DNA from 4 places in the Thiocapsa bogorovii genome. Region 4 is predicted to be linked to each of the others. Evidence: predicted binding sites of a transcription regulator. Region 4 holds the regulator's gene; each other region holds the start of a gene.

Region 1 (3,192 bases), 640 kb from region 4:
TCGAAGATCTCGACCTTGTCGCCCAGTTCGCGGAAGAGATCCGTGAAGGGCCAGGGGGTGTACATGGCCCAGTTGGCGAGGTCCGGCTTCCAATCGCGCGCCATCTGATAGGTCTCTTCGAGCGTCTCGGCGGTCTCGTTCTCGAGCCCGACGATGAACTGCGCCTCGGTGAGGATCCCGGCATCGCGCAGCAGACCGATCGCCCGCTTGTTGTCGGCGACCGTGGTCTCCTTGTTGAAGCGGTCGAGCTTCAATTGCGCCGCCGCCTCGGTGCCGAGCGAGACATGGATCAGCCCGGCCTTGCGATAGAGCGGCAGCACGTCCTCGTCGCGCAGGATGTCGGTGACCCGGGTGTTGATGCCCCAGAGGATGCCGAGGTCGCGCGCGATCAGCTCCTCGCAGAAGGCGATGAACTTCTTGCGATTGATGGTCGGCTCCTCGTCGGCGAGGATGAAGAAGCCGACGTCGTGGTCGCGCATCAGTGTCTCGATCTCGTCGACGACCTTCATGGGATCGCGAATCCGGTAGTCGCGCCAGAACTTCCACTGCGAGCAGAAGGAGCAGGTGTAGGGGCAGCCGCGCGCCATGTTCGGGATGGCCACGCGCTTCTTGAGCGGGATGTAGTTGTACTTCTCCCATTCCAGCACGCTCCAATCGGGCGTGATGGCATCCAGATCCTTCACGGTCGGGGCGGCCGGGGTCGCGATGATCTTGCCGTCGACGGCGTAGGCAATGCCCTTGACCTTGCCGCGCTCGTCCGGCCAACGGCCTTGGCCGATGGTGCGGACCAGATCGACGATGATCTCCTCGCCCTCGCCGCGCACGATGGCGTCGATCCAGGGCGCCTCACCGAGCACCTGCTGATACATGAAGGTGGCATGCACACCGCCCAGGACGGTAGCGATTTTCGGATCAACCTCCTTGACGATCTCGAGCAGACGCTGGGCTTTGTAGATGGAGGGGGTGATGGCCGTGCAGCCGACGATATCCGGGGCATAGGAGGCAACGGCGTCGCGCACCTGCTCCTCGGACAGGTCGTTGGTCATGGCATCGACGAAGCGCACCTGCGTGTAACCGGCGGTCTTGAGCGCACCGGTGAGATAGGCCACCCAGGCCGGCGGCCAATTGCCGGCGATCTCGGCGCCGCCCGAATGGTAGTTTGGGTGGATGAAGAGAATGCGCATGCGTGAAGCCCCCGGCCTGTGGTGAGTGTCAATGAAGGTTGACAGTCAGGTGATTTGTCGTCCTTGACACAGGTCAAATCTGTCCGGCCGCTGCGCGTTGGTGTCTATTGCCGGCGCGATCGCGGTCGATACGATCTGACCTAGGTCAAGGACGCACTGCCCCATGCCGGGACAATGCCGGAGCATTCAACCGGAGGATTCGCCATGTCCGATTCGATCGCCACCTTTATGACCGACGACCATCAGCGCTGTGACCACCTGCTCGCCGTCTGCGAGCGGGCCGTCTCGGGCGGCGATTGGAATCGACTCGCCGCGCAAACAACCGATTTCTCGAAGGCCCTGATCGGCCATTTCGACATGGAGGAGCAGATCCTCTTTCCGGAGTTGGTCGCCGTCATGCCCCGGGCAAGCGGACCAACCGGTATGATGACCATGGAACACGGACAGATGCGTGCCCTGGTGGAGCAGCTCGATGAGGCGGTCCACGCCCAGGATGCCGACGCCTGTCTCGGAATCCTGGAGACCCTCCATCTGGTGACCCAGCAGCACAACTCGAAGGAGGAAGGCATCCTCTACCCGATGGCCGAGGAGAGTCTGGGCGACCAGGCACCGGACATCCTGAACCGGCTGCAGGCGGCCTAGACCATGGACAGAACACTCGATGTCAGCGATCTTCCCGCTCCGGAGCCGATGGAGCGGATCCTCGATGCACTCGCCGACCTGCCGCCCGGCGATCGCCTGTGCGTGCTCCACCGTCGCGAGCCCTATCCGCTCTACGACATGCTGCGACGTATGGGTTACCGCTGGGAGATCAGCTCCGAGGACGATCGCTATCGCATCCTCATCTCACCCGTGCCGAAGCAACAACGTCCGGTCAGTCGAATCCGGCAACAGGGCGTGAGCCGTTTTTAAACCGCGCTCGTCGGATTTGGGCTGCGTTCAGTGCCGGATTGAAGACTCCGACCTCCTCACCTACGTCGGAGCTGCGCGGTTTAAAAATATGAATCTATTTATTTTTTTGAGCCGCGTTGCGCCGATCCCCCCAGGTGTCCGCAACACTGAACCCAAACGAAGAAACGACCACACGCACTCCAAACGCGGCTCAAAAAAATAATGGACACCGGCGGACTTTCACTCGATCAGGCCCCGCCGATCGACATCCCGGCGCGCTTCTTCCTGACCGCGCCGCTGTTTGCGATCGCCGCCGGCCTGCTCTTGGCCTGGCAGGGCCCGACCCTCTTGGTCTCGCGCTGGATGCCCGGCGCACTTGCCGCGACTCATCTGATCGCCATTGGCTATCTCGGCTTGATCATGTGCGGCGCGCTGCTTCAGATGTTGCCCGTGGTCGCCGGAGCGCCGATCCCGGCGGTGCGGCTGGTCGGCACGGCAACACATCTCTTGCTCACGATCGGCGCCGCCGGATTGGCTTGGGGTCTAGCGGGAGGCGGCCCAACCCTGATCGGGATCGGCGCGGGAGCCGCGGCGTCCGGGTTCCTGGTCTTCATTGTCCCGGTCGCCGTCGCCCTGGTGCGGGCGCGCGGTGCGCCGGGGACCCTGATGGCGCTGCGCACGGCCGCCCTCGCACTGTCCGTCACGGTCGCATTGGGGCTGTTGCTCGTTGCCGTTATCCAGGGGTGGATTCGGGTGCCGGAGCATACGCGTTGGGTCGATGCGCATGCCGCTTGGGGGTTGATGGGCTGGGTCGGGTTGCTGGTGGTCGGCGTGGCCATCCAGGTGCTGCCGATGTTCTATGTGACCCCGGCCTATCCGGCTCCGATGCGGCGCTGGTTTGCGCCGGCCGTCCTCATCGGGAACGCCGCGGCGAGCGCAGCCTGGATCCAGGGGGCCAATTTCGCCGGGCAAGCCGTCTTTGGTGCGAGCGCGCTGGGCTTCGCCGGCTTTGCCCTCGTCACCCTGCGCTTGATCGGCCGTCGCGAGCGACCGCGGATGGATCCGACCCTATTGCACTGGTGGGCGGCCATGCTGAGTCTCTGCGGCGCCGCACTCG
Region 2 (3,192 bases), 2.3 Mb from region 4:
CGAACAATGCTCGCGCGATGTCTCGCCTGGTATTATCCGGCTCCCCGACCTCGACATTCCGCGTCCGCGGGATCGGCTCCAACCGAGCGACACATCGGTCGTTCCTCGATACGGCGTCGGCGAGGTCCTTCGCTTGAGGGCAGGGGTGATCCCGGAAGCGGGAACATTCCGATCGCCATCGGCCAGAGAATAGGGCGCATTTCATGCTCGAATATGGTTACCCCGTTCTTTTCGCGCTCGGGCTCTGGTGGTTCAGCACGGGTCTGGTGCTCTATCTGGACAATCTGCCCGGACGCACCTTCGGGTGGACCATGCTCGGCGGCGCTGCAGTGCTGGCGTTTGCCGTCTTTGCGCTTGTCGTCAGCAGCACCTCGACCTCGCTGAGCGCAACCTACATTGCCTTCACCTCCGGCGTGATCGTTTGGGGTGTCTTGGAGATGAGCTATTTCACGGGACTCCTGACCGGGCCGCGTAAGGCACCCTGCCCGCCCGGTTGCCCGGCCTGGAAGCGTTTCGGCCTCGCCATCTTGACCAGCCTCTATCATGAGTTTGCCGTTCTGTCGGCGGTGGCCTTCCTCGTCGTGATCTCCTGGGGCGAGCCCAATCAGGTCGGAACCTGGACCTTCGTTGTGCTCTGGCTGATGCGCTGGAGCGCGAAGCTCAATCTCTTCCTGGGGGTTCCAAATCTGAACGACTGGCTGCCAGAGCACCTCGCCTATCTGAAGTCCTACATGCCGAAGCGGAGCATGAATCTCTTGTTTCCGATCTCGGTGACGGTGCCCACTCTGGTCGTGGTGCTGATGGTGTCGCGGGCGCTGAGTCCCGGTGCGAGCGAGTTTGAAGTGGTCAGCCTGATCTTGGTGGCAAGCCTTTTGGCGCTGGGCATCCTCGAACACTGGTTCCTCGTGCTTCCCTTGCCGGACGAGGCGCTCTGGGCGTGGGCTCTGCCCTCTCGGGATGCAGACGGGAAACCCGGCGGGGAACCGAGTCGCCAACCTGGACAGGGGGAAACGCGTTCCGATGGGCCCAAGCGGGCAATGGCCGCCACCCGAAAAGTGTTGCGGCCGCAAACGACATCGCCGTCACCCGGCCGCTGCGTCGGGAAGGCTCGAAGCGGGGCTCCAATCGCGGAGCTTCCGTGAACCTCGACCTCGGTGAAGGGCGCACGCGCCCGCCCGGTTGCAGACTTTGATCCGAGCCGGAGTCTCGGCTACGCTTGTGGGCATATCGGTCGAGGCGGTGTCGGAGAGACGATGTCGTCGCGCTCGGCGCGGTTGACGCGAATCATATCGAGCTGCTCGGGAATCAGCTAAGGTGTGAGGCAATGCGCGTCCGGAAGGCGCGATACGAAACGACCCGATTCGGAAACGTTCGAGCTCTAGGCCAAGGCATCGCCGAGGCATCGTACCCGGTGGCCTCGCGTCTCGGTGCCGGCGCCGTTGGCTCTAGCGCTCGGTGACGCCCGAGATCGGACTGATGCGGTCAGGCTCGAATGGCCGTTTGCCGTTCGACCCGTTCCTGAGGAATTCTCATGCGTATATTGATGATCCAGCCTAACTATCACTGTGGTGGTGCGGAAATCGCGGGAAACTGGCCACCCGGTTGGGTCGCCTACATCGGAGGTGCGCTCAAGCACGCGGGCATGACGAACATCCGGTTCATCGATGCCATGACCTACGATATTCCGGATGAGAAACTGCGCGAGATTATTCGGGTCAATCAGCCCGACGTCGTCCTCGCCACCGCCATCACGCCGCAGATCTACAAGGCGCAGACCACGCTGCAGATCGCCAAGGAGGTGCTTCCGAACTGCGTCACCGTGCTCGGCGGCATCCATCCGACCTTCATGTATACCCAGGTCTTCAGCGAGGCGCCCTGGATCGACTATATCGTGCGCGGAGAGGGCGAGGAGATCGCGGTCGCTCTCCTGCAATCGATCGAGGCGGGCACCCATCGGCAAGATCGCAAGCGTATCTGGGGTATTGCCTATATCGATGACGACGGCCAAGTCGTCGCAACCCCTGCGCGTCCGGTGATCGAAGATCTGGACACCTTGACGCCGGACTGGTCGCTGCTCGACTGGGACAAGTACATCTACACCCCCCTCAACTGCCGGGTCGCCGTGCCGAACTTCGCGCGTGGCTGCCCCTTTACCTGCCGTTTTTGTTCGCAGTGGAAGTTCTGGCGCAAGTACCGTCATCGCGATCCGAAGAAATTCGTCGACGAGATCGAAACCCTGGTTCGAGACTACAACGTCGGCTTCATGATCCTCGCCGACGAGGAGCCGACGATCTTCCAGAAGAAGTTCGTCGCACTCTGCGAGGAGTTGATCAAGCGCGACCTCCCGCTCCATTGGGGCATCAACACGCGCGTGACCGACATCATGCGCGATCGCAACCTGCTGCCCTTGTACCGTAAGGCCGGTCTGGTCCATGTCTCGCTCGGCACCGAGGCGGTCTCGCAGTTGAACCTCGACACCTTCCGCAAGCAAACGACGGTCGAGCAGAACAAGCTCGCGGTCAAGCTCCTGCAGCAGGCCGGAATCGTCGCGGAGGTCCAGTTCATCATGGGCCTCGAAAACGAGACGCCCGAGACCATCGAGGAGACCTACAAGCTCGCCCAGGACTGGAAGCCCGACATGGCGAACTGGAACATGTATACGCCATGGCCGTTCGCGGAGCTGTTCGAGGAGTTGGGTGACCGGGTGGAGGTTCGCGACTACTCGAAGTACAATTTCGTCACTCCGATCATGAAGCCCGAGGCGATGACCCGCGAGCAGGTGCTCAAGGGCGTCCTGAAGAATTATGCGCGCTTCTACATGCGCAAGAGCTTCTTGGAGTATCCTTGGATCAAGGACAAGTTCCGCAGACGTTACATGCTCGGCTGCCTCAAGGCCTTCGCGAAGACCACGGCGTCGAAAAAGTTCTACGACCTCGAGCGCCTCAAGATGAAGGGGATGTCGACCGAAGTCGATTTGGGCTTCGACGCGTCCAAGGTCCTCACTGCAGACGAGATCGCGCAGTTGAAGCGGGATCGTCCGGAGCTGTCGGCGGACATGAATTTCAAAGGGACGCCCGTCAAGATCGTGGCTTGCGGAGCTCCGGACGATCTGCAGGTTTCCGAATCGGATCTGCCGGTCAAAGCCGCAGCCTCCAAGCCCAAGATGACGGCAGTCCAACCTGACTAACCGGG
Region 3 (3,192 bases), 2.1 Mb from region 4:
CGCAGGTCGGTGTTGATGTAAGGCATGTAGACCTGCTCGAAGTCGATGGTGTCGAACTGCGACAGCAGGCTGTGACCGAGCGTCTCGGCGGTGATGCCGGTGCTCTCCGAGACAAAGAAGACGGTGCGGTTCATAGGCTCCGAGGGAGTGATGCAAGTCAATGCAGTCTATATTGGAATTTGGTGATATGAATAATCGCTGATCCCGGCAACCCCGGCGCGACACCCAAGCCGGATGCACCGGACGATCCGAGAACGATTTCGATCGGCAAACCAGCCGATCTTCGCCGCGCCGGCAGGCCACCCGGCCGGCCCATTCACAGGCCGAGGAGCTTCCCGATGCCCAAGATCAACAACGACCGCGCACTGCGTGATGCCCTCAACGGACTCGACCCGCAGCAGCAACGTATTCTAGGCTCCCGCTTCGCTCATCACGTCATTCATCTGAGCAAGGACGAGCGGGTCAACCGCGCGATCGACGTCGGAATGCGCGAGGACGTCGCCCCCGGGGAGCTGGAAGACGCCTTCAAGGCCGCCAAGGCCTACGCAACCAAGACCTACACCGACTGCGGCAAGGACACCGATTGGCTGGCGCAAGCAGACCACTTCGTCGCGGCCGCCGCAGCAGCAGCCCTGACGCCCGATGCGCTCTTGACCGAAAAGCAAAACCGCGCATGGAAGGCCGCCATGCAGGCCCGAATGGCCGTCAACTGTATCCTGATCGAGGATGACGACGCACCCGAGACCTCCGAGGTGGAACATCAGTACGCGCTGACCGAGGCATTCCCGGGCTGAGTCTGAGGAGTCTGAGCGGCGGACGGGGTTGCCCGCTCGGGCATCGCTGCCCGCCGGATCAAACCTCGAGCCGTCCGCCGTCCTGCGCCGCCAAAATGGCGTCATAGATCTCCCAGGCCGCGGCCGCCTCCTCCTCGCTCATGCGACTGATCGCGTGGCCCAGGTGGACCACCACATAGTCGCCGACGCCGATCGTCTCGTCCTGGAGCATGAAGAGATTGACCTCGCGCTCCGCCCCCTTCGCCGTGCACCGGGCCACGAAGCCGTCGACGGACTGGATCTGCATCGGGATACCGAGACACATGGACAAGCCCCCAAGGGAAGTCGATCATTGCACTGCAGGCTAAGCCGCGCCGCGGACACCTGCAAGGACTCAGATCAAACGATCGCCCGATCACCCACCACAGGCATAAGGTCCAGCGCCGTGCAACCAACCACCCTCATCCTCGGCCTCGGCAATGTCCTCATGACCGACGAGGCGGTCGGCGCCGAGGTAGTCCGTCGAATGGAACAGGAGAGCGGTACGGACGCATCCATGGTGTTCATCGACGGCGGAACCTTGAGCTTTACGCTCGCCCTGCCGATCGGGGACTGTTCCCGCCTGATCGTCGTCGATGCCGCGACGATGGGCGAACCGCCCGGCAGTGTGCGCGTCTTCGAGGACGCGGCAATGGATCGCCAGCTCAGCGTCAATGCCAAGACCGTCCATGAGGTCAGCCTCTCCGACCTGATGGACATCGCGCGCCTCACCGACACGCTCCCGCTCCAACGCGCACTGGTCGGCATCGAGCCCGCTTTCGTCGGCTGGGGTGATCAGCTGACCCCCGCAGTCGAGGCGGCGATTCCTGATGCCATCGCGCGGATCCGCTCGCTGCTCGATCGCTGGTGCACTTAAACCAGATCCCGTAGATGTGTCGAGACCGTTCCTCGTCGTTGTCGGAATCGACCATAGATACGACCAGGACAACGACAATGATGTCGGACGGTCTCGGAATCTCTGCACTGCTCCGCTAGTCAAGAACGCTGCCCGGCGACGAGTCTGCACGCCGCGCACCGCGTCGCACGCCTCCGCGCCCGTCTGGAGAGCGTCGAGCATCCATCGACCCTCCGCGACCGCCGATCACCACCTTCTTCCTGTGGGCCTGGCAGCCAGCCGCCTGACGGATCCGTTTGGACTGGGATGAACCTAGCCCGAATATTTCATAAAAAAGGGCGACTCTCGTTCAACCCATTGATAAAATGGCTGTTCCGCCAAGAACGCTTCGGAAGAAGCTAAACGAGGTCGCCCATGCCCGAGTCTACCCCGGAACAGCTGCGTTTTCCCCCGGTCGCCGGTTTCACGGTCCGCGGCGACTTCGACGGCGGCGCCATGTCGTCTGACTTTGGCCCCATGATTCTGCGCGGGGTTGATCGGCAGATCGGCCTGACCGAGCGGTTGAGCGCAGCGATCGATGATTGGCGCCATCCGTCCTACACCACCCATCCGATGCGTGAGCTGATCGCGCAACGGGTCTACCAGATCGCCTGTGCTTACGAAGACGGCAACGACGCCAATGCGCTGCGCCGTGATGCGCTGTTCAAGCTGGGGCTGGAGCGCAAGCCGCTGGATGCGACGACGGACCTGGCCAGCGGGCCGACCTTCTCGCGTTTGGAGAATGGGGTCGGCGCGCGCGACCTCTACCGCATGGCGCAGGCCTTCGTCGAGGCCTTCATCGCCAGCTACCCGAAGGCGCCGCAGGTGATCGTGCTCGATATGGACCACTCCGAAGACGCCACCCATGGCCAGCAGGAGTTCGCGTTCTACAATCATCACTACGGCAACCATTGCTACTTGCCGCTGTTTCTCTTCGAGGGCCTCTCGGGGAAGTTCATCACCGCGGTGCTGCGTCCCGGCAAGCGCCCCACCGGCGCCGAGAACGCGATGATCCTCAAGCGCGTGCTCAAGCGGCTGCGGGCCGCGTGGCCACGCACACGCATCATCCTGCGCGGCGACGGACACTTCTCCAACCCCGAGTTGATGGCCTTGGCGATGGCCGATCCGTTGACGGATTTCATCTTCGGCCTGGCGGGTAACCGGGCTCTCACGCCACGGGCCGAGCCGTTCTTGGCCGACGCCCGCAAGCTCCATGCGCTGCGCATCGAGAACGCCCGGCGCGCCGACGCCGACGTACCCGAGCGGACCCGCACCTACCACGAGGTTGACTACCGTGCCGGTTCCTGGCCCGGCGCGTGTCGGACCATCCTCAAAGTCGAGGTGACGGCGCGCGGCGACAACCTCCGCTTCGTCGTCACCTCCTTGGACTTGCCCAGTCCCGAGTGCGTCTACCGCGATCTGTACTGCGCGCGCGGCCAGGACGAGAACTTCATCAAAATGATCAAGAACGATCTGGCCAGCGAT
Region 4 (3,192 bases):
TGGCGGTCATCATGGCGCTGGAGAGCATGAAGCGTCCGACCTGTCTCGAGATCGTCACCGACTCTCAATACGTCAAGCGGGGGGTCGAGGAATGGATGCCGCGTTGGAAACGCAACGGCTGGCAGACGGCCGATCGCAAGCCCGTGAAAAACCGTGACCTTTGGGAGCGTTTGGATGGCGCCATCGGCGCTCATCAGGTGCGCTGGAAGTGGGTCAAAGGTCATGCCGGGCACGCCGAGAACGAGCGTGCCGACCGATTGGCAAATCGAGGGATCGCGGGCTGAATCGCGTCCGGCATGACATGCGCAATTTTCGATTCGACTCGTCGTCGCATGACTCGGCTCCCGTCGGTGCGGACGCGATTCAGATTCTTGAATTTCGCTCTTTAAACCGCGTCAGGTACGGGGGAGGCGTAGTCCTCCGGGATTCGCTTGCCTGCAACGCAGCGGTTTACACTATGGACGCGGTTTAAATGAGACAGATCGTTCTCGATACCGAGACCACGGGTCTCGACCCCCAGGCAGGCCATCGCATCATCGAGATCGGCTGTGTCGAGCTGATCGACCGCCGCTTGACCGGAAACAACTTCCACCGCTATCTCCAGCCGGATCGGGAGATCGACGCGGGCGCCTCCGATGTACACGGGATCACGAACGCCTTTCTCGCCGACAAGCCACGTTTCGCCGAGATTGCCGAGAGCTTCCTGGACTATGTGGAAGGGGCCGAGTTGATCATCCACAACGCGACCTTCGATCTCGGGTTTCTCGATCGCGAGATTCTAGGATGGAACGCCGAAGCGTCGCGGATCACGGACCTGTGCGAGGTGACGGACACGCTGATCATGGCCCGGCGCATGCACCCGGGGCAGCGCAACAGCCTCGATGCCTTGTGCAAGCGCTACGGCGTGGATCATCGCCACCGCGACCTGCATGGCGCCCTGCTCGATGCCGAGATCCTGGCGGATGTCTATCTCGCCATGACCGGGGGGCAGGTGGCGTTGAGCCTCGGAGAAGAGCTCGCGGCGCCGTCTCACGACGGACCGGACGCTCGGCATCGCGGCCGGCTGGATCCGAATCGGCCGCGCCTGCGGGTGATTCAAGCCGACCCGGCCGCGCTCGCCGCTCATGCCGCGCGCCTCGCGGCGATCCAGGCCGCAAGTGCGGAGGGTTGTCTTTGGCTTCGCGTCGAGGGATGACGCCGCCCGCGGTTTAGTCGTGTGTGGCCACGGAGATCCCCGCAGCCTTCATGGAGATGCTTCTTAGGGTTTTCAGTCTCCTAAACTGCGCCGACTCTAAGGGCTATCGATCGCTCCGAGGCCGATCCAGCCCTCCGAACATCACATACCGCAACGGGCGCAGTTTAGCTCTGCTGCTGTTGGCGGCGATTCTGCCCGGCGCCGCCCACCAGAGACTCCAGCGTACTCACATCGAGCAGCTGAATGTGCTTACGGTCGACGTTCATCAGTCCGTCGTCTTGGAATCGCGTGAAGAGACGGCTGACGGTCTCGACGGCGAGTCCCAGGTAGTTCCCGATCTCATGGCGGGACATGCTCAGATAGAAGTCGGTCGCGGACAGCCCGCGTTTGTGCAGGCGCTTGGACAGGCTGAGCAGGAAGGCGGCGAGACGTTCCTCGGCGTTCTTCTTGCCGAGGAGCAAGAGCATGTCCGTATCGTGTCCGATTTCCTTGCTGAGCAGGCGATACATCTGATGCTGCAGGCTCGGAATGGTTGCGGTGAGCTCTTCGAGTCGGGTGAAGGGGACCTCGCAGATAGCGGAGGTCTCGAGGACCTTCGCCGAGCAGGCATGGATGTCCTTATCGATCGCATCCAGTCCAATCACCTCGCCGGGAAGATGGAAGCCCAGCACCTGCTCGCCGCCCTCCGGACTCGGAGCGAAGGTCTTCACCGATCCGGTCTTCACGACATAGAGCGAACGAAATCGGTCGCCGTCTCGAAACAGGAAGTCGCCCCGGTGGAGCGGTCGTGTTCGCTTCACGATCTCGTCGAGTCGCTCGACATCATCCGGCGCAAGGCCCATAGGCAAGCAGAGCGACGACAGGGAGCAGTTTCTGCAGGCGACGCGAATGGTCTCCAATGAGATTACTTTGTGATGGCTCACGGCATCGCCCCTCGGTCTTCGGTCACCAGATTTTGAACCGTCGCTTGATCTGGATCAAGCGAAGATTATCTTCTTGTCGTCAGGCCGACCTGGACCCGCAAAAAAGGCCGCGCCCTCGCGGGCGCGGCCTTGACGCAAGCATGCCGATTCTGCGTTCGGCCTACTTGGCTTCGCCGGTCGCGGGAGCAGCGGGCGCGGCATAGGGTGCGGCGTAAGGCGCGCCGTAGTAGGGGACACCGTAACCGGGGTAGCCGTAGCCATAGCCTGGATAACCGTAACCGTAACCGTAGCCGGGATAGCCGTACCCGTAACCACGTCCGTAGCCATAGCCGCGCCCGCGTCCGTAGCCGCGACCCCCGCCGCTCATGTTCATGTTGAAGTCGCCCCAGCCGTCGCCGAGCATGTCGCCGAACAGGTCACCGAGGCCGGAACCATAGCCCGGGCCGTAGCCGCCATAGCCTGGCCCACCCCAACCGGGCCCCCACCACGCCTGGGCCGGGCTGACGGCCAAGGTGGCGGCACCTGCGATTGCGGCTGCACTCATCAATCTTGCTGTTTGACGCATCGTTGACGCTCCTCTGTTGACACTCATCTTTTACGACATCGATCAAGGCCGCTGTGTCGGCGCCCGACCCTAGACGAGCGCCGACAACGCCGAGAAGGTGTGTTTCGTCATTTGCGAAACCGCTCCGAATATACGCAGCCCGTTCGAGTTTGTGAAGGTCGCGCAGCACCCTGTCCGGCGTGCTCGCCCCCGGTCGTGATGTTCGCGACGCGCACGCTCGCGGCAGCAGCAAGAGCCGGCATTCGCATTGAGCAGTTGCGGGGTTTTTGGTAGCGTGTTGGCGGATCCGGGCCATTGCCCTCGACTGCCTCCACTACCCCCATGACCAAGTTCATCTTCATCACCGGCGGTGTCGTCTCGTCGCTCGGTAAAGGCATCGCGTCGGCGTCTCTCGGGGCGCTCTTGGAGGCTCGCGGCCTGCGGGTGACCATGATCAAGCTCGATCCCTACATCAACGTGGATCCGGGCACCATGAGTCCGTTCCAGCACGGCGAGGTCTATGTGACCGA

What was found. The regulator FNR, encoded in region 4, switches genes on or off when oxygen is low (the NO sensors DNR and NnrR bind a similar motif). The targets are predictions, from matches to a motif close to TTGATNTANATCAA.
Region 1: the regulator FNR is predicted to act here: its motif matches at 1,248-1,261, upstream of bchE (magnesium-protoporphyrin IX monomethyl ester anaerobic oxidative cyclase).
Region 2: the regulator FNR is predicted to act here: its motif matches at 1,275-1,288, upstream of bchE (magnesium-protoporphyrin IX monomethyl ester anaerobic oxidative cyclase).
Region 3: the regulator FNR is predicted to act here: its motif matches at 1,163-1,176, upstream of LT988_RS10120 (HyaD/HybD family hydrogenase maturation endopeptidase).

The regions. Positions count from the first base shown of each region.
Region 1 covers NZ_CP089309.1:3,669,429-3,672,620, reverse strand. Annotated here, with positions in the region: gene bchE (magnesium-protoporphyrin IX monomethyl ester anaerobic oxidative cyclase) at 1-1,184, opposite strand, end outside; gene LT988_RS16445 (hemerythrin domain-containing protein) at 1,389-1,826, shown strand; gene LT988_RS16440 (DUF2249 domain-containing protein) at 1,830-2,096, shown strand; gene LT988_RS16435 (hypothetical protein) at 2,298-3,192, shown strand, end outside.
Region 2 covers NZ_CP089309.1:1,966,466-1,969,657, reverse strand. Annotated here, with positions in the region: gene puhE (putative photosynthetic complex assembly protein PuhE) at 204-1,142, shown strand; gene bchE (magnesium-protoporphyrin IX monomethyl ester anaerobic oxidative cyclase) at 1,532-3,187, shown strand.
Region 3 covers NZ_CP089309.1:2,237,561-2,240,752, forward strand. Annotated here, with positions in the region: gene ppsR (posphoenolpyruvate synthetase regulatory kinase/phosphorylase PpsR) at 1-134, opposite strand, end outside; gene LT988_RS10110 (hypothetical protein) at 339-794, shown strand; gene LT988_RS10115 (HypC/HybG/HupF family hydrogenase formation chaperone) at 853-1,098, opposite strand; gene LT988_RS10120 (HyaD/HybD family hydrogenase maturation endopeptidase) at 1,219-1,689, shown strand; gene LT988_RS10125 (IS1380-like element ISTro1 family transposase) at 2,083-3,192, shown strand, end outside.
Region 4 covers NZ_CP089309.1:4,304,951-4,308,142, forward strand. Annotated here, with positions in the region: gene rnhA (ribonuclease HI) at 1-284, shown strand, start outside; gene dnaQ (DNA polymerase III subunit epsilon) at 473-1,195, shown strand; gene fnr (fumarate/nitrate reduction transcriptional regulator Fnr) at 1,360-2,118, opposite strand; gene LT988_RS19100 (sulfur globule family protein) at 2,279-2,683, opposite strand; gene LT988_RS19105 (CTP synthase) at 3,005-3,192, shown strand, end outside.